One region of the Pantoea sp. sgz302252 genome, then DNA from elsewhere that is predicted to be linked to it. Evidence: predicted binding sites of a transcription regulator. Region 1 holds the regulator's gene; each other region holds the start of a gene.
The links. The regulator PurR, encoded in region 1, represses purine synthesis genes. The targets are predictions, from matches to a motif close to CANGCAAACGTTTGCNTG.
Positions count from the first base shown of each region.

Region 2: the regulator PurR is predicted to act here: its motif matches at 2,305-2,322, upstream of pyrD (quinone-dependent dihydroorotate dehydrogenase).
Region 3: the regulator PurR is predicted to act here: its motif matches at 3,026-3,043, upstream of ACLW56_RS07030 (nucleoside-specific channel-forming protein Tsx).
Region 4: the regulator PurR is predicted to act here: its motif matches at 1,500-1,517, upstream of glyA (serine hydroxymethyltransferase).

Region 1 is NZ_JBLFJW010000004.1:70,940-75,799, reverse strand. It holds gene punC (purine nucleoside transporter PunC) at 1-385, opposite strand, end outside; gene punR (DNA-binding transcriptional activator PunR) at 499-1,410, shown strand; gene purR (HTH-type transcriptional repressor PurR) at 1,580-2,605, opposite strand; gene ACLW56_RS04485 (YnhF family membrane protein) at 2,899-2,988, shown strand; gene ACLW56_RS04480 (MFS transporter) at 3,159-4,325, shown strand; gene sodB (superoxide dismutase [Fe]) at 4,362-4,860, opposite strand, start outside.
Region 2 is NZ_JBLFJW010000016.1:91,491-96,350, forward strand. It holds gene ssuD (FMNH2-dependent alkanesulfonate monooxygenase) at 1-642, opposite strand, end outside; gene ACLW56_RS13770 (sulfonate ABC transporter substrate-binding protein) at 639-1,613, opposite strand; gene ssuE (NADPH-dependent FMN reductase) at 1,606-2,181, opposite strand; gene pyrD (quinone-dependent dihydroorotate dehydrogenase) at 2,417-3,427, shown strand; gene zapC (cell division protein ZapC) at 3,595-4,137, shown strand; gene ACLW56_RS13790 (YcbX family protein) at 4,134-4,860, opposite strand, start outside.
Region 3 is NZ_JBLFJW010000007.1:3,942-8,801, reverse strand. It holds gene nusB (transcription antitermination factor NusB) at 1-50, opposite strand, end outside; gene ribE (6,7-dimethyl-8-ribityllumazine synthase) at 70-540, opposite strand; gene ribD (bifunctional diaminohydroxyphosphoribosylaminopyrimidine deaminase/5-amino-6-(5-phosphoribosylamino)uracil reductase RibD) at 629-1,732, opposite strand; gene nrdR (transcriptional regulator NrdR) at 1,736-2,185, opposite strand; gene ACLW56_RS07035 (DUF3251 domain-containing protein) at 2,330-2,872, shown strand; gene ACLW56_RS07030 (nucleoside-specific channel-forming protein Tsx) at 3,184-4,077, shown strand; gene ACLW56_RS07025 (M24 family metallopeptidase) at 4,191-4,860, opposite strand, start outside.
Region 4 is NZ_JBLFJW010000006.1:174,859-179,718, reverse strand. It holds gene glnB (nitrogen regulatory protein P-II) at 1-148, shown strand, start outside; gene hmpA (NO-inducible flavohemoprotein) at 208-1,386, opposite strand; gene glyA (serine hydroxymethyltransferase) at 1,690-2,943, shown strand; gene ACLW56_RS06960 (ROK family protein) at 3,175-4,371, opposite strand; gene ACLW56_RS06955 (DUF5107 domain-containing protein) at 4,488-4,860, shown strand, end outside.

The DNA.
Region 1 (4,860 bases):
TAGTACGCTGCGCAGGATAGTAGTCCGTCACCATCGCTTGCCAGGTCACCGCTGCGGCGCACACCCCCACCGCCTGGATGAAGCGCAGCACAAGCAGCCACGTGGCATCACGAACCCAAAGCATGCCAATACAGCCCACGGCGAAAATCGCGAGGCCAATCAGCAGAATGGGTTTGCGCCCGTAACGATCGGACAGCGGCCCCCACAATAATTGTGCGAAAGCGAACCCGGCGAGGAACAGGCTCAGGCTTGCGCTGACGGCTGCAGCCGGTGTTTGTAAATCATTCTGAATCGCGGCGAAGGCGGGCAGGTACATGTCGGTTGCCAGAAAACCCAGCACGCTTAAGCCTGCCAGCCAGCACAAAAAACCAATTCCTGGTTGCATAGTCATTCTCTTTCTCGTTGCAGGTGGTGATGGCAGCAGAGTGTAGGGAGTGCAACTTCGCTTGTGAAACGCTAATATTTGTCGGGTGGATTCAAAAATTTTGCAGGCAGATTATGTGGTCCGAATACTCTCTTGAAGTGGTGGATGCCGTAGCACGCAATGGTAGCTTCAGCGCGGCAGCGCAGGAACTGCATCGCGTGCCTTCTTCGGTCAGTTATACCGTGCGTCAGCTGGAAGAATGGCTGGCGGTGCCGCTGTTTGAACGCCGTCATCGCGACGTGGAATTAACGCCAGCCGGGGTCTGGTTTCTGAAAGAAGGGCGCTCTGTTATCAAAAAAATGCAGATCACTCGCCAGCAGTGCCAGCAAATTGCTAACGGCTGGCGCGGTAATCTGGCGATTGCTGTCGATAATATTGTCAGGCCAGAGCGAACCCGACAGCTGATTGTCGATTTTTATCGCCACTTTCAGGATGTGGAGCTTTGTGTCTTTCAGGAAGTGTTCAACGGCGTGTGGGATGCGCTCTCCGATGGCCGCGTGGAGCTGGCAATTGGCGCAACGCAGGCGATCCCTGTCGGCGGACGTTATGCGTTCCGCGACATGGGAATGCTCAACTGGAATTGTGTTGTGTCCAGCCGTCACCCTTTGGCGCAGATGAAGGGGCCGCTAAGCGACGATGTGTTGCGCAACTGGCCTTCGTTGGTGCGCGAAGACACCTCTCGTTCATTGCCAAAACGCATTACCTGGCTGCTGGATAACCAAAAGCGCATTGTGGTGCCAGACTGGGAATCTTCAGCAACGTGTCTTTCTGCAGGCTTATGCGTTGGGATGGTGCCAGGGCATTTTGCTCGCCCATGGATCGACAGTGGGGAGTGGGTGGCTCTAGAACTGGAGAACCCGTTTCCGGATGCGGCTTGCTGCCTGACCTGGCAACAGAATGATATGTCACCGGCGTTAACCTGGCTGCTGGACTATCTGGGGGACAGTGAAACGTTAAATAAGGAATGGTTGCAGGAGCCGGCATAACCGGCTCCTGAGTCCGATCACAAATCGCTAACGAGTAAAGCGTTGTTATCCAAAAAAACAAGGAAAATCAATTTATTGATTTTCGGCTGCTCACCACGAAGAAGGAGAAACCACGCTTTTTCCTTCTTTGTCAGCAACTTGAGGAGCCGGCATAACCGGCTCCTGACTCTTAACGGCGGTAATCGCGGAATGGACCGTCGGCGACAGAGCGGCGCTCGATCAAACGAGGATGCACCTCAATTGACTGCGACTCTTCGCGCTTGTTAACGATGCGGTCCAGCAGCATGTCAAACGCCGCTTCACCCAGTGAATCTTTAGGCTGGTGAATGGTGGTCAGCGCAGGGGTAAAGAAGCGCGCGTTGCGCACGTTATCGTAGCCAATCACGGAAATGTCCTGCGGAACGCGCAAGCCCATTTCATCGGCGGCGCACAGTGCGCCCATCGCCATGATATCGCCGCCGCAGAAGACGGCAGTAGGGCGTGGCTGTTGCGCAAGGATTTGCTGCATGGCGCGGTAGCCGGATTCAGGCTCGAAATCACCCTGCACAATCCAGTTTTCCGGGATCTTAACCTGCGCTTCTTCCATGGCTTTCATAAAGCCTGCCAGACGACCCGCGCCGGTATTGCGCTCCATAGGGCCTGGGATCACGCCAATATCACGGTGGCCGCGTTCAATCAGATAACGACCAGCCAGATAGCCGCCCTGGAAAGCGTTATCGTTAACGGAGTCAGTGAAGTCCGCTTTTGATTCGCCCCAGTCCATCACCACCATCGGAATATGGCGATATTCTTCAAGCATATCGAGCACGGATTGCGGGTATTCAGAGCACATCACCAGCAGGCCATCGACGCGTTTTTGCGCCATCATCGACAGATAGGCACGCTGTTTTTCCAGGTTGTTCCAGGCATTCCCCAGAATCAGGGTATAGCCCTTTTCGAAGCAGTTTTTCTCAACGGCTTCGATAATTTCCGCAAAATAGGCGGCTTCGCTGCTGGTTGCCAGCAGACCAATGGTTTTGGTGTGGTTCACTTTCAGGCTGCGAGCCACGGCGCTTGGGGAGTAATGCAGCTCTTTAATGGCCGCCCATACCGCGTTGCGGGTCTCTTCCGCAACGAAACGCGTCTTGTTAATTACATGTGATACAGTTGTAGTGGAAACGTTTGCGCGCTTCGCTACATCTTTAATTGTTGCCATTCGCTCTCACTCCAGACCCTTTCCTTACGCCTGATTATCGACACGAAAACGTTTGCCTTTACACACCCTGAGTGCAATTCATTTCAATTGCGGTACGCCGGGAAACAACACAGGACGACGGGAGGGGGTCAATGGCTGCTACGCTTTTAAATTAGCGTGGAATTTTGTCTGATTCTGAGGCAAAGGGAAAGAGAAAAATCGTTATGGGCCGAAAACCTGGAAGATTTTTACGCTTAACTGTGCAAAAATGAGCAAGCTCACTTTTGTTGTGGGGATTAAAAGGAGAAAAATTGATGAGTACCGACCTGAAGCTCTCGTTGATGACGACCGTTTTTGCCCTGGGTGTGATCATCATTGGCGCACTGACCGCAGTCCTGCACTGATTTACGCGGAGGAGGCCCGCGCCTCCTCCGTGACGCCCTTCCTTAGATTGTTATCAATTTCGCAAAAATCTTTTGCCATTTCGTTCACTTTTGTTTTTTTGTGATTGATGTCATGCTTTTGACTTCTGCTGTCGCGCCATCACTTCAGGATGGCTTACCGGAGTCACAACATGAAAATCAACTTTCCCCTGCTGGCACTGGCAATCGGGGCTTTTGGTATTGGCACCACGGAATTCTCTCCGATGGGGCTGCTGCCCGTTATCGCTAAAGGGGTCGATGTCTCCATTCCTGTCGCGGGGATGCTGATCAGCGCGTATGCCATCGGCGTGATGATTGGTGCGCCGCTGATGACGTTGCTGCTGTCACATCGTGCTCGCCGTAATGCACTTATCTTCCTGATGGCGATTTTTACCCTCGGCAATGTGCTCTCGGCCATCGCACCGGATTACACCATGCTGTTGCTTTCTCGCATCATTACCAGCCTTAATCATGGCGCTTTCTTTGGCCTTGGGTCGGTGGTGGCCGCAAGCGTAGTGCCGAAACATAAACAGGCCAGCGCCGTCGCGACCATGTTTATGGGCCTGACGATTGCCAATATCGGCGGCGTTCCTGCTGCCACCTGGCTGGGTGAAACCATCGGCTGGCGTATGTCATTCCTTGCAACGGCGGGGCTGGGTGTGGTGGCGATGGCGAGCCTGTGGTTCTCCTTACCGAAAGGCAGCAGCGGTGAGCGTCCGAACGTGAAGCAGGAACTCTCTGTGCTGGTACGCCCTCAGGTGCTGACCGCTTTACTTACCACGGTGCTTGGGGCAGGGGCGATGTTTACGCTCTACACCTATATTGCGCCGGTACTGCACACCATTACTTCTGCCTCTCCTTTGTTTGTGACGGCGATGCTGGTGTTGATTGGCGTAGGCTTCTCTATCGGTAACTACCTTGGCGGTAAATTTGCTGACCGCTCTGTCACCGCAACGCTGAAAGGTTTCTTGCTGCTGTTGATTGCGGTCATGGTCGCTATCCCGTGGCTGGCGCAAAGTGAAGTGGGCGCGGCTGTCAGCATGGTGGTTTGGGGCGCGGCGACCTTTGCTGTAGTGCCACCGTTGCAGATGCGTGTTATGCGCGTTGCGCACGAAGCGCCAGGGCTTTCTTCATCCGTTAACATCGGAGCATTCAATCTGGGGAATGCGTTGGGTGCAGCAGCAGGCGGCGCAGTCATTTCTGGCGGTTTGGGCTACAGCTTTGTCCCTGTGATGGGGGCGATTATCGCCGGGTTGGCATTAATGGTAGTGTTGTTTAGCGGCCGTCGTCAGCCAGAAGAAGTTTGTGCCAGTCAGTAAGTTAACGCCCGGCGACCGTCGTCGCCGGGCAAGGCATTACGCCGCCAGGTTTTTGGCAACGAATTCCCAGTTTACCAGCGCCCAGAAATGTTCGAGGTAGTTCGGACGGGCGTTACGGTAGTCAATGTAGTAAGCGTGTTCCCACACATCAACGGTCAGCAGCGGCTTCGCGTCAGTGGTCAGCGGTGTACCTGCGTTAGACGTGGAGACAATCGCCAGTTTGCCATCTGCTTTTTTCACAAGCCATGTCCAGCCAGAACCGAAGTTCTTGATAGCGGCATCGGTGAACTGCGCCTTGAAGTCAGCAAAGCTGCCGAAGCTGGCATTGATGGCTGCAGCCACTTCACCGGTCGGTTCGCCACCGGCATTGGGTGCCAGGCAATGCCAGTAGAAGGTGTGATTCCACACCTGAGCCGCGTTGTTGAACACGCCTGCTTCAGAAGTGCGCACGATCTCTTCCAGCGTTTTACCTTCAAACGCGGTGCCCTTGATCAGGTTATTCAGGTTGGTGACATAGGTCTGGTGGTGTTTGCCG
Region 2 (4,860 bases), on a different contig from region 1:
TTTCTCACGAACCTGGGCGATTTTCTCTTTCACCTGTTCTGGCGGCTCGCCCCAGGTCAGATAGAGATCGACTTGTTCCGCAGCCAGTTCCTGTGCGATATCCGAAGACCCGCCAAAATAAAGCGGGGGACGAGGTTGTTGTACTGGAGGGAACAACAATTTTGCCCCTTGTATTTTCTGGTATTTACCGTCGAAATCGACCGTTTCGCCTTCCAGCAAACGCCGCCAGATATGAGTAAATTCCGCCGATGCCTCATAACGTTCGGTGTGGTCGAGGAACACGCCATCAGCGGCCAGTTCCTGCGGGTCGCTGCCTGTGACCAAATTGAACAGGGCGCGGCCGTTAGATAAACGATCCAGCGTTGCGGCCTGACGCGCGGCAACAGTAGGGGAAATCACGCTTGGGCGGAGTGCGACCAGGAATTTCAGGCGTTGGGTTACCGGGATCATCGAGGCTGCTACCAGCCAGGCGTCTTCGCAGGAACGTCCTGTGGGGATCAACACACCGGTAAAGCCAAGCCTGTCTGCCGTCTGAGCAATTTGTTGCAGATAGCTATGATCGACAGGGCGGGCATTATCGTCGCTGCCGAGATAGTGACCGTCACCGTGGGTCGGTAAAAACCAGAACATATTCAGACTCATGATTTTGCTCCCTGGGCAGAAGTGGGTTGCCAGATACGGCTTTTGATATCGACCTTTTTCGGGACGAGGCGATTTTCGTAAAACAGATCGGCGGTTTGTTGCTGGCGACGTGCGGTTTCATCGCTGACTGGCGTAATAGATGTAGGCGGACGGTGGCTGAGGTAACTGGCGATCACCGCTTCCGGCAGCCCCATCGTTTTGGCCAGCAGTTCAGTGCTCTGCTGACGTTGGCTGATCGTGAGCGCATCAGCCTGGGTGAAGGTATCGAGTACGCCTTCAATAAAGGCCCCGTTCTTTTCAGCGTAAGGACGCGAGGCCAGATAGAACGAACCGGTTTGCTTCAGCTCACTGCCATCGGTCAGTACACGAACACCGCCTTGCAGCAAAGCGGCGGAATAGTACGGGTCCCAGATTGCCCAGGCGTCGACATTGCCTTGCTGAAAGGCTGCACGAGCATCTGCCGGTGTCAGGTAAGTGGGCTGAATATCCGTAAACTTCAGGTCTGCCAATTGCAGTGCGCGCAGCAGCAGGTTGTGTGAACTGGAGCCTTTCTGGAAGGCAACTTTATGGCCTTTCAGATCGGCCACGGTTTTGATGGGGCTGTTTTCCGGCACCAGGATAACTTCAGCTTTCGGCTTGGCGGGTTCAGCCCCGACGTACACCAAATCCGCCCCAGCGGCCTGGGCAAAAATAGGAGGAATATCGCCCGTGCTGCCGAGATCGATACTGCCAACGTTAAGCGCTTCCAGCATTTGTGGGCCAGCAGGAAACTCCACCCACGAAATTTTGGTGTTCGGATAGCGTTTTTCCAGCAGCTCGTGGCTTTTCGCCAGCACCATGCTCACGCTGCCTTTTTGGTAGCCAATGCGTAACGCATCGGGAGCAGTCTCCGCGGCGTGACTCCACGCGGAAAGCGTGAGTAATCCGCTCAGGGCGAGGCTACGAAAACGGGGGCGAAACAGATTAAACATGGGCGACTCCTTGCTTTAAATGGAAAGCCGGGACGCGAATATCACGGCGATGCAGGGCTTGCCAGAAGGTTTCCAGCGCACTGTCGAGGCGTTTTTCAAGGTTGGGACTGAACTGCGGCTTATGCTGGTAATCCTGAACCTGACTGTCGTCGGCAAATACGCCGTGCAGGATCTCCTGAGCTTTCAGCGCACTGAGCACAGGTTTCAGCGCGTAATCCACCGCCAGCATATGAGCCACGGTGCCACCGGTTGCCAGCGGCAAAACGACTTTGCCTTCAAGGGCTCGTTCTGGAAGCAAATCGAGCAAGGTTTTTAGCGCGCCAGAAAAAGAAGCCTTATAGACAGGCGTCGACACAATCAGGCCATCAGCGTGCGCCAGTTGTTCGATGAGCGCCTGCAGGGCAGGGCTGTCGAATCGGGCAAAGAGCAGGTCTTCTGGTTCAAAGTTTTGCAGATGCCAGTGGCAGACTTCGACATCCACTGCCGACAGTTTTTCTCTGGCATATTCCAGCAAGGCGCTGGATCGGGAAGGAAAGCGCGGGCTACCCGCTATCGTGATGACACGCATAATCGCTCCTTATAACCAAATGTTTGATTTTATCTAACATTGATAACATTTGTTCGGAGTGTCGCAGAGGGGCAGGCGATCGCTAAATGATTTATCCGGCACTGGTTTGCTGAAAAGTGCAAATAGGACAACGTTTGCGTAGAACCGCGTTTTTTTGCCGCAGGTCAATTCCCTTTCGCGGTGAGATCACCCATAATACGCCCCCGGTTTGCACACCGGGAATCCAGGAGAGTTCATGTACTACCCCTTCGTTCGTAAAGCCCTATTCCAGCTCGATCCAGAGCGCGCTCATGAATTGACCTTTCAGCAATTACGCCGCATCACCGGCACGCCACTTGAAGCGTTAGTGCGTCAAAAAGTGCCGTCAAAGCCGCTAACCTGTATGGGGCTGACGTTTAAAAACCCCCTTGGATTGGCCGCCGGTCTCGACAAGAATGGAGAGTGCATTGATGCCTTAGGCGCAATGGGTTTCGGTTCGATTGAAGTGGGCACCGTAACACCACGTCCGCAGCCGGGGAATGACAAGCCGAGGATCTTCCGTCTGGTCGACGCCGAAGGGTTGATCAACCGCATGGGCTTCAATAACCATGGCGTAGACAACCTGGTCGAGAATGTCAAAAAGGCGCATTTTGACGGTATTCTGGGTATTAATATTGGCAAGAATAAAGATACGCCTGTTGAACAAGGTAAAGATGACTATCTGATTTGTATGGAAAAAGTCTATGCCTATGCCGGTTATATTGCGATCAACATCTCTTCGCCAAATACCCCTGGCCTGCGCACCTTACAATATGGTGAAGCGCTCGACGATCTGCTTTCGGCTATTAAAAATAAACAAAAAGAACTCCAGACGATCCACCATAAATATGTTCCGGTGGCGGTGAAGATCGCACCGGATCTTTCATTCGAAGAATTGATCCAGGTGGCTGACAGTTTAGTTCGCCATAATATTGATGGTGTTATTGCGACCAATACCACACTCGATCGTTCTCTCGTTCAGGGAATGAAACATTGCGATGAAATGGGTGGCTTAAGCGGTCGTCCATTACAGTTAAAAAGCACAGAAATTATTCGCCGGTTATCCGAAGAATTAAAAGGCAGACTGCCGATTATTGGCGTAGGTGGTATCGATTCTGTGATAGCTGCCCGTGAGAAAATGGCGGCAGGTGCTACGCTGGTTCAGATCTATTCCGGGTTTATTTTTAAAGGCCCACCGTTGATTAAAGAAATCGTTACCCACATCTAATCTTTCCTGCGCAATTTTCAACCAGGGCTTTATTTCCTGCCCTGGTTGTTTTATATTCCCCAAATGTTGCTAAATTAAACTTTATGGTCTTTTCTTAATTCAGGCAAATAACGAAACGGGATTATGTTGTTCCAGGCACAGGATGCCTATGAGGACGGGGGAGAGAAATGCGAATTAAACCTGACGATAACTGGCGCTGGTATTTCGATGAAGAGCATGATCGAATGATGCTCGATTTAGCCAATGGCATGTTATTTCGTTCGCGTTATGCTCGCCGGATGTTGACACCGGATGCCTTTGATCCAACAGGCTTTTGTGTTGATGACGCCGCTCTCTACTTCTCGTTTGAAGAAAAATGCCGTGACCTCGAATTGTCCAAAGAACACCGCGCTGAGCTGATTCTTAATGCGCTGGTGGCCATCCGCTTCCTCAAACCACAAATGCCAAAAAGTTGGCACTTCGTGGCGCACGGTGAAAACTGGCAGCCGGTAACGGGCGATGCCGCACAGGTGTGGCTGAGCGATTCCGGTGAGCGAGTGAATCTGCTGGTTGTTGAACCGGGTGATAACGCCGCGCTTTGTTTGTTGGCACAACCGGGGCTGATGCTTGCCGGTCGTACCATGCAGTTGGGCGATGCGATTAAAGTGATGAATGACAGACTTCAGCCGCAGCCGCTGATGGACAGTCTCAGCTACGGCCAGGCGGTTTAACGCGCCAGTCTCAGGGCGGTTTTCGGCACGCAGCTACAGCAAAGAATGGTGCCATCTTCCGCGACAGAGCTCTTTTTCAACGGGCTGACTTCCCCTTCCAGCAATGTAATTCGGCAACTGCCGCAAATCCCAGCCCGGCAAGAGTAGGGCACACGAATGCCTTGCTGTTCCAGTTGTTCCAGTAAAACCTGTTGGTTATTCCCTTTGAACACTTCACCCTGCCAGTCGATATCGACCAGCTTATCGGTGGTGACATCAAGCTCAAATCTCTCTTCCGTTTCACCTGCGCCGTAGAGTTTTCCCGGGCCAGTTTGCAGAATTTCCACTTCGTCGCCGACTCGCACTACACCGCTGTTGCGGGCAATCAGGTTTTGCCCGAAATCGACATCGCCATTATCCAGCGCGGTACGGAAGCTTTGTAGTGTTGTGAGTGGCTCGCCAGACGGGTGTTTTTGCCCCCTTTCCGGGCTGACCGTTGTGAACACGCAGCGGCTGCAAGGTTTCACCACATCAAACACGACTTCGCCGATGCGCACGACTTTCCAGGTGTCTTCTTCCCACGCTTTTGTGCCCGTCACGACCAGGTTCGGGCGAAACTGTTCCATCTGCACGCTGGCCGGGCATTTGTTCTGCAAATCACGCAGCGAGGCTTCAGTGGTGAGCAAATAAGGAAAACCATCGGCGAACGACAGCGGAACGGCATCAAAGCGTTTCACCCGGCGC
Region 3 (4,860 bases), on a different contig from region 1:
AGCGCCTGGACGGCACACTCACGGGCGCGGCGACGAGCAGCAGGTTTCACGGAATTCCCCTTACAAAAATCAGGCCCTGATGGCCTTCAATACATTAATCATTTCAAGTGCGGTCAGTGCAGCTTCTGCACCCTTGTTACCCGCCTTGGTGCCAGCGCGTTCGATGGCTTGTTCGATGCTTTCGGTGGTCAATACGCCAAAAGCGACCGGAATTTCGCTGTCCTGTGCAACCTGCAGCAGGCCATTGCTTGCGCCACCGGCGACGTATTCAAAGTGAGCCGTACCGCCACGAATAACGGTGCCCAATGCCACAACGGCGTCATATTTACCGGTCTTCGCCAGTGCGCCCGCTGCCAGTGGCAGTTCGTATGCGCCCGGAACCCAGACTACGGTGATGTTGTTATCGTTCACTTGACCAATGCGCTTCAGGGCGTCAATCGCACCTTCCAGCAGGCTGTCATTGATGAAGTTGTTGAAACGCGCAATGGTGATGGCGACGCGGGCTTCAGGAGCCGCTACGTTAGCTTCGATAATGTTCATACTTTTCCTTTTGGGATTCGACTTACCCCATGAGGGGGGCGGATTTTATCATAATAATTTGCGCGCTGCTTCGGTTATTGACAGCAACTTACGCGGGTATCAGGTGCAAACAGAGATCCGGGCCAACGTGGCGTATCTCGCTGAAACTAAATTGGGGCGCATCGGCCAGTTTCTCAAGCCCTGGCAGCACACATAATCCTCTGGCGTCACTGCCTAACAGTTTAGGCGCAACGTAAACAATCAGCTCATCCACAAGCCCTGCCTGCAACAACGCGCCAGCAAGCGTTGGACCAGCCTCAACCCAGATACTGTTAATCTGCTGTTTGCCCAGTTGCATCATCAGCAAGACCAGATCCAGATGACCGTTGTGTTCCGGGATTTGCAGCGTGCGTACAGACTCCGGCCAGTCGCGAGGATCTGGCTGAGTTCTGGCAAACCAGGTTTCGCCCGGTTGCTGCACGATGCGGTGTTCCGGCGTCACACGATTTTGACTGTCGATAACGATACGCACTGGCTGACGCAAATTTTCCTGCGGATACTGCGCCTGCACATCAGCGTTGAGTTCTTCCCGGCGTACGGTCAGAGCCGGATTATCCGCTAACACTGTTGCACTGCTGGTGAGAATGGCATGGCTTTCTGCACGTAAACGCTGAACGTCCCGGCGCGCTTGTGGCGAAGTGATCCACTGGCTTTCACCGCTCGCCATTGCCGTGCGCCCATCCAGCGATGCGCCAAGTTTTAGCTGGATAAACGGGAAACCGGTACGCATGCGCTTCAGGAAGCCTTTGTTCAATGCTTCGGCTTCGCTCATCATCAGCCCGTGGCTGACTTCAATGCCTTCCTGCTGCAAACGATAAAGCCCACGGCCTGCAACCTGGGGATTTGGGTCCTGCATCGCTGCCACCACGCGGTTCACGCCTGCCGCAATGAGAGCGTCACAGCACGGCGGCGTACGCCCGTGGTGGCTGCACGGTTCAAGCGTGACGTATGCCGTCGCGCCTTTAGCTTTTTCGCCAGCCATACGCAACGCATGCACCTCAGCATGAGGCTCGCCCGCTCTGTAGTGCGCGCCCTCTCCCACTATCTCGCCGTCTTTGACTATCACACAGCCAACACGTGGATTGGGATGAGTGGTGAAACGGCCCTGATTCGCCAGCTTCAGCGCACGCGCCATGTACTGTTCGTCATGCATGGCTTAGTCCTGTAAACGGGCGATCTCTTCGCCGAATTCTTTGATGTCTTCGAAGCTGCGATACACCGAAGCAAAGCGGATATAGGCCACTTTATCGAGCTTCTTCAACTGCTCCATCACCAGATTGCCAATCTGTTTGCTTGGGATCTCACGCTCACCGGTGGCGCGCAGCTGCGACTTAATGTGATTCAGCGCCATTTCGACGTCATCTGAACTGACAGGACGCTTTTCGAGTGCTTTCTGAATGCCGCTGCGCAATTTGTCTTCATTAAACGGCTCGCGAACATCGTTGCTTTTCACCACTCGCGGCATCACAAGTTCGGCCACTTCGAAGGTGGTGAAGCGTTCATTACAGACCAGGCACTGTCGGCGGCGGCGTACAGAAGAGCCTTCTCCCACCAGACGAGAGTCGATCACTTTGGTATCTACGGCTAAACAAAATGGGCAATGCATGGCGCGTCCTGACGAAAGGGGAATAATATTTTCCTATTTTACCACGACCCAGGCGGCGCCGTCATTTTGAGACAAACCCCCGATGGCAACGCGCGCGATACTGCTACCATTGAAGACGAAAGAACTCTGAAAGGAACCCTGACAATGACACGACGTTATTTACGCCTTTTGGCCGTGGGAAGTTTGTTTACCCTTAGCGCCTGTGCACAGCAAACCGAAGTTCACCAGATGCAGCAGAGCGTGAGCGCCCTCTCTCAGGACATGTCCAAACTTAATCAGGAAACGGTCAAGATAACCCAGCAAAATGCGCTGAATGCAAAATCCGCAAGCGGTGTTTACTTGTTACCCGGCGCGAACACCCCGGCACGTCTGGAAAGCCAGATTGGTACCTTGCGCATGTCGCTGACCAATATTGCGCAAAACGCTGACGGGATGCGTGCCACGCTGCGTATTCAGGGTGAATCCAACGATCCGTTGCCCGCCTTTAGCGGCACAGTCGAATGGGGCCTGATTCAGGGCACCACGGACAACTACCAGGAAGTTGACGTTAAAAACCAGCTCATCAACGCCCCAGCAAGCATCCTTGCCCCAAGTGATGTCGATATTCCGTTGCAGTTGAACGGCATCGATCCGAAACAACCGGTCTTCGTCCGTATCCACGACATTCAGCCAGTGAATGCTCAGTAACTGATTGTTGCCGGATAACGCCCGTTATCCGGCCTCTTTCCCGCCTGTTCCTCACGCTTTGACCCCCTTTGCAATGTTTCCTGTTTTTCCAGAAAACCCTGGAAACATTCATGAGAATCCGTACAATGCCCGCCGTCAATGTACGCAAACGTGAACGCAATCGATTACGTATATGAGAAAACTGTGAAACACCACATATTTTTGTGAGCAATGATTCTTATAATAGGCCTCGCAAAAACAGTTACATTTAGAAACGCTTCGGCGGGTCTTTTCACACCCCGAAAGGGATTTTTAAAAAAGTGGCGTCTTTTATGAAAAAAACATTACTTGCAGCCAGTGCAGTGCTTGCGCTCTCCTCGTCTTTCACGGCAAACGCTGCCGACACCGCTAAGCCAGAGTACGTCTCTGACTGGTGGCACCAGAGCGTCAACGTGGTAGGCAGCTATCACACCCGCTTCGGACCAAAAATCAACAACGACGTGTACCTGGAGTACGAAGCGTTTGCCAAAAAAGACTGGTTTGATTTCTACGGCTACATCGATATCCCAAAAACCTTCGGTTGGGGTAACGGCAATGACACTGGCGTCTGGGACGACGGTTCCCGCATGTTCATGGAAATCGAGCCGCGCTTCTCCATCGACAAGCTGACCGGCACCAGCCTGGCGTTCGGTCCGTTCAAAGAGTGGTACTTCGCGAACAACTACATCTATGACATGGGTGCTCACGGCAACGATGCCAGCAAGCAGAGCACCTGGTACATGGGTCTGGGCACCGACATCGACACCGGTTTGCCAATGAGCCTGTCCCTGAACGTGTACGCGAAATACCAGTGGCAGAACTACGGCGCGTCCAACGAAAACGAGTGGGACGGCTACCGTTTCAAAGTGAAATACTTCGTGCCAATCACTCAACTGTGGGGCGGTCAGCTGAGCTATATCGGCTTCACCAACTTTGACTGGGGTTCCGATCTGGGCGACGACAACTTCATCGACAACAACGGGAAGCACGCGCGTACCAGCAACTCCATCGCCTCAAGCCACATCCTGGCGCTTAACTACGATCACTGGCACTACTCTGTGGTGGCGCGTTACTGGCACGACGGTGGCCAGTGGAACGATGATGCCAGCCTGAACTTCGGCGACGGCAACTTCAGCGTTCGCTCCACCGGTTGGGGTGGTTATCTGGTTGTGGGTTATAACTTCTGATAATGCTGATGCCCGGCGGCGCAGGCTTGCCGGGCCTACAACAGAATGCAAGGCATCAACGATTAGCCCGGTTTGTAGGCCCGGTAAGGCGTAGCCGCCACCGGGCAATTTCTCTACTTCACGCTCAACGCTGTACTCTGATCCAATAGCCACGGTCGTAAATACCCCACCGTATTTGAAAACGGCAACACCCATTCCGGCAACTGAATCCCTATATCACGCTCGATAAACGCTCGTCTTTTCAGGACTCGCGCCCAAAGTGCCGGGTATTCAGCGGATAACTGTTTGCGCAGCGTTTCATCTGCCAGTGCCACCGTGTCCTCAATGCTTGCGCCCGCGTAGCCCGCACGTGATGGGATAATATCGATTTGCAGCAGCATGCCGCTTTTGAAGGGAATGTCAGACCCGGGGCCGACTGGCGAGCATAACCACTCTTCATCTGCGACCAGGTGACCAGGATTGAGATGCCAGTGGTATGCCGACTTTGGCAGCACGTCTTCAATCAGTTGATACAGTTCGCCGCCCGTCATGCCCGGGCGAATGTTTTCCAGCCAGGTGACCACCGCGCGGAAATACGGAATAACCACCACATCAAGATAATCACTTACTGCTTCAGGGAGCTGAGAGGCATCTTTTACGACGTAAGCCGCGCGACTGCTGAGCCCGCCTTTATAACTGGTGGTCAGCGAAAATTTATCACCCTGCTGCACGACTTTGTCGCCAGGATAAAGACTGGCGTTAGCGAAGCGGTCGCCCGTCGCGGCGATCATCACCACGTTATTC
Region 4 (4,860 bases), on a different contig from region 1:
GGTGACGGACGATATCGTCGACACCTGTGTGGACACCATTATCCGCACCGCGCAAACCGGCAAGATTGGCGATGGCAAAATCTTCGTCTTCGACGTGGCACGCGTGATTCGTATTCGTACCGGTGAAGAAGACGACGCGGCAATCTAAGTCACTGCGGCGTTCCAGGCCCGGCAAGCACCACCCTGCCGCCGGGCATGACTCTCACATTACAGCACTTTATGCGGGCCAAAACATTCGTAATGGAGGTTGTCTGTGCTCACACCCAACTCCACTAACTGTTTCGCGGCAAATTGCATAAACCCGACCGGGCCGCAGAGATAGAACTGCATCGCCGGGCTGCTGAATGCGCCTTCGTGAGCTCGCAAATCTATCAGTCCTTTGCTGTCAAACACATCACCGCTTTCTGGGGCATTAAACCAGACATGAGAGACAAAACGCGGCAGGCTCGCGCCCAGGGTTTTCACTTCCTCAGCAAAAGCGTGGACTTTGCCATTTTCAGCAGCATGGAACCAGTTAACCTGAGCCGTATGTTTCTGCGCCGCCAGTGTATGCAGCATGGACAACATTGGGGTCTGGCCGACACCGGCTGAAATCAGCGTTACGGGTGTCGCAGGATCAATCTGCATAAAGAAGTCGCCTGCCGGTGCAGCCAGATGGACAACATCGCCCACCTGAGCAACATCGTGCAACCACTCGGAGACCTGCCCGCCATTTTCACGTTTCACGGCAATGCGATAGCGCTGACCGTCGTGCTGACGAGTCAGGGAATACTGGCGAATTTCCTGATGCTCGAAGCCTTCAGGCTTCAGCCACACGCCGAGATATTGTCCTGGCTGATAGTCAGCCACCGCGCCGCCGTCTTCGGCTTCAAATTCCAAACTGGTGATAAGCGCACTTTGTGGCTGTTTATTGACGATGCGGAACGGGCGTGTGCCTTCCCAGCCGCCATTTTTCGCCGCGCTTTGTTGGTAGATTTCGTCTTCGCGTTTGATAAACACGTCGGCCAGCACGCCGTAAGCTTTGCCCCAGGCGTCCAGTACTTCCTGGCCAGGGCTAAACATCTCATCCAGCGTCGCTAACAGGTGACCGCCGACAATCGCGTATTGCTCCGGTTTTATCTGAAAACTGGTATGTTTCTGAGCAATTTTCTCCACTGCAGGCAGCAGCGCCGCCAGATTCTCAATGTTGCTGGCATAAGCGGCAATGGCGTTGAAGAGCGCTTCGCGCTGGTCGCCGTTACGCTGGTTGCTCATATTGAAAATCTCTTTGAGCTCCGGATTATGCGCAAACATGCGATCGTAGAAATGGGCGGTTAACTTCGGGCCGGTCTCGACCAGCAGGGGAATCGTGGCTTTCACCGTGGCGATGGTTTGGGCGTCGAGCATAGCAATATCCTTTTGAAGGTTTTTAATGGTGCATTTTGAATGCATGTTATAAAAATGACCCTGAGATGTAAAGGGTTCTTCGCAAGGTGAAAATCTTGCATCACAAACCTGAAAAGAAATCCGTTTGCCCGGGCGTTGTCTTTATTGCTCAAACCCTTGTGTGACGGTGAAGTAATCGTTTGCGTAAAATCCTTTGTCAAGACCTGTTATCACAGAACTTATCAGTTATACTGTTCGCCGTTGCCCAAAAGGGCCCCCCTTTTAAGCGGTAAAAACTACTGTTAGCTGAGTCAGGAGATGCGGATGTTAAAGCGTGAAATGAACATTGCCGATTATGATGCCGAACTGTGGCAGGCTATGGAGCAGGAAAAAGTACGTCAGGAAGAGCACATCGAACTGATCGCCTCCGAAAACTACACCAGCCCGCGCGTGATGCAGGCTCAGGGTTCTCAGCTGACCAACAAATACGCTGAAGGGTATCCGGGCAAGCGCTATTACGGCGGCTGCGAATACGTTGATATCGTTGAGCAACTGGCTATTGACCGTGCGAAAGAGCTGTTTGGCGCAGACTACGCCAACGTGCAGCCACACTCAGGTTCTCAGGCGAACTTCGCGGTCTACACCGCGCTGCTGCAGCCGGGCGATACCGTGCTCGGCATGAACCTGGCGCAGGGCGGCCACCTGACTCACGGTTCTCCGGTTAACTTCTCCGGCAAGCTGTACAACATCATCCCTTACGGTATCGATGAGTCCGGCAAAATTGACTACGAAGATATGGCTAAGCAGGCACAAGAGCACAAACCGAAGATGATTATTGGCGGCTTCTCTGCTTACTCCGGTGTGGTTGACTGGGCCAAAATGCGTGAAATCGCTGACAGCATCGGCGCTTACCTGTTCGTTGATATGGCGCACGTTGCGGGTCTGATTGCCGCAGGCGTTTATCCGAACCCGGTTCCACACGCTCACGTTGTCACGACTACCACTCACAAAACGCTGGCAGGCCCTCGCGGTGGCCTGATCCTGGCGAAAGACGGCAGCGAAGAGCTGTACAAAAAGCTGAACTCCGCGGTCTTCCCAAGCGCGCAGGGTGGCCCACTGATGCACGTTATCGCGGCAAAAGCGGTGGCGCTGAAAGAAGCGATGGAGCCAGAGTTCAAAACCTACCAGCAGCAAGTCGCGAAAAACGCCAAAGCGATGGTGGAAGTGTTCCTGAACCGTGGTTACAAAGTGGTGTCTGGCGGGACTGAGAACCACCTGTTCCTGCTGGATCTGGTCGACAAAAACCTGACCGGTAAAGAAGCTGACGCCGCTCTGGGCCGTGCCAACATCACCGTTAACAAAAACAGCGTACCCAACGATCCGAAGAGCCCGTTTGTGACTTCCGGTATCCGTATCGGTTCCCCGGCTGTGACTCGCCGCGGCTTCAAAGAAGCTGAAGTGAAAGCGCTGGCTGGCTGGATGTGTGATGTTCTGGACAACATCAATGATGACGCAGTGATTGAGCGCATCAAAGGCAACGTGCTGGATATCTGCGCTCGCTTCCCGGTTTACGCATAATCCTGAGCGCATCAAGAAAAGGCCGCGCTTGCGGCCTTTTCAGATTGCTGACAAAGAAGGAAAAAGCGTGGTTTTTCCTTCTTTGTGGTGAGCAGCCGAAAATCAATGAATTGATTTTCCTTATTATTTGCTTGGTGACCTATGACGAACTTTCACTTGCCAGAGGTTTGTCATTACTCTCAAAAGGCCGCGCTTGCGGCCTTTTTACTTTCTATTCGCAAAGAGGTGGCGTCAGCCCTGGTTTTCCAGCACCGCTTCTACATATAAATAACCAATGCCTGTCACCTGCTGAGCTCGGGTTAATTGACCAAAGTTTATCTGGGTTGCATTGCGCTGTAAGCCGTCGCCATGATCAAACGGATTGAAGCCGATGCGCTGTTTGATAGCGGCCAGCCACTGCTCACCAAATTCACAACTGCGGCCATAGAACCAAATCTGGTTAATGTTTAAGATATTCAGAAAGTTGTACAGGCTCAGACCGATGGCGTTGGCCGATTCTTCTACCCAGCGCACGACGCGTTCATCGCCTTCGCGCCAGGCGCCGACCAACTGGCTAGATTGGAGCGTTTGAGGATCTTGCTGTGAAGGCTGAGGTGAGGCTTTTAGCCAGATGCGAGCCTGCTTTTTCAGCGCTGACAGCGAGGCCACCGTTTCCAGACAGCCATAGCGCCCGCAGTCACAAGCCATTCCGTCGGGGTCGACGATGGTATGGCCAATTTGCCCGCTGCCATACAGACTGCCGCGATACACCTGATCGTTAATGACAAACGACGAGCCAATCCCGTAATCCACGTTGATCACGCAGAAATCTCGCCCACGGGCGGTGTTTTGCCACTTCTCTGCCAGCGCCAGCATCACGCAGTCGTTGTCTACCAGCACCCGTACGCCTAGCTTTTCTTCCAGCAGATATTTCACCTCGATAGGCGCTTTCCACGGGGCCTGCGGCATGGTTTGCGACACGCCGGTCACCGGGTCAACCTGGCCGTGGATAGCCAAAGCCAGATTGATAGTTCGACCTGGCCAGAGCTTACGGTAACGGTGCCAGCATTTTTCTATTTCACCCAGCAGAGCCTGTGGGGAAGGGGCGTCTATCGCCACGCGTTCGAAATCGCCTTTCGGGCTCAGGCAGGCATTCGCCAACTGGCATTCGATACTGGTCGGGGTGATATTCAGGCACAGCGTCCAGTCACCTTCCGGGGCGATAAGCCACACGCCACCACTGTGACCGCGTGACGGCTTATCTTCCTCAACGTTCAGTACCCGCTTCTCTTTGGCAAGCTCCTCCAGGATGTTGCTCACCGCCGGAATGGAAACTTGCGCCAGACGAGCCAGCGTCGATTTGTTCGCGCGTTTCACACGATACAGGATCTCCAGAAGCACACATTTGTTGTGATGCCGGATTTGCTGATTGTTGATGCAAGTCTTCATATCACTAAATCTCGTTTACTGTATTGCGTGATTATCGCGCGAAAACAGTGCCAGATTGTTCATTAAACTGCCATCAATCTTTTTGTTTAGTGTGTCTTGTTAATATTGAGGGCGATATGGAATCAGTCAAAGCGTGGCAAGAAAACCTCAGCATTCCGACTTATGAAACCGGGCCGCAGGATGTTCATCCTATGTTCCTCGAAAATCGCGTTTACCAGGGCTCGTCCGGCGCGGTCTATCCCTACGGCGTAACCGACACACTTAGCGAGCAGAAAACGCTTAAGCAGTGGCAGGGCGTGTGGCTGGAAAATGACTACATTAAGGTGCTGATCCTGCCGGAGTTGGGCGGGCGCGTGCATCGGGCGTGGGACAAGGTCAAACAGCGTGATTTTGTCTATCACAACGAGGTGATCAAACCTGCGCTGGTGGGCTTGCTCGGGCCGTGGATCTCCGGAGGCATCGAATTTAACTGGCCGCAGCATCACCGCC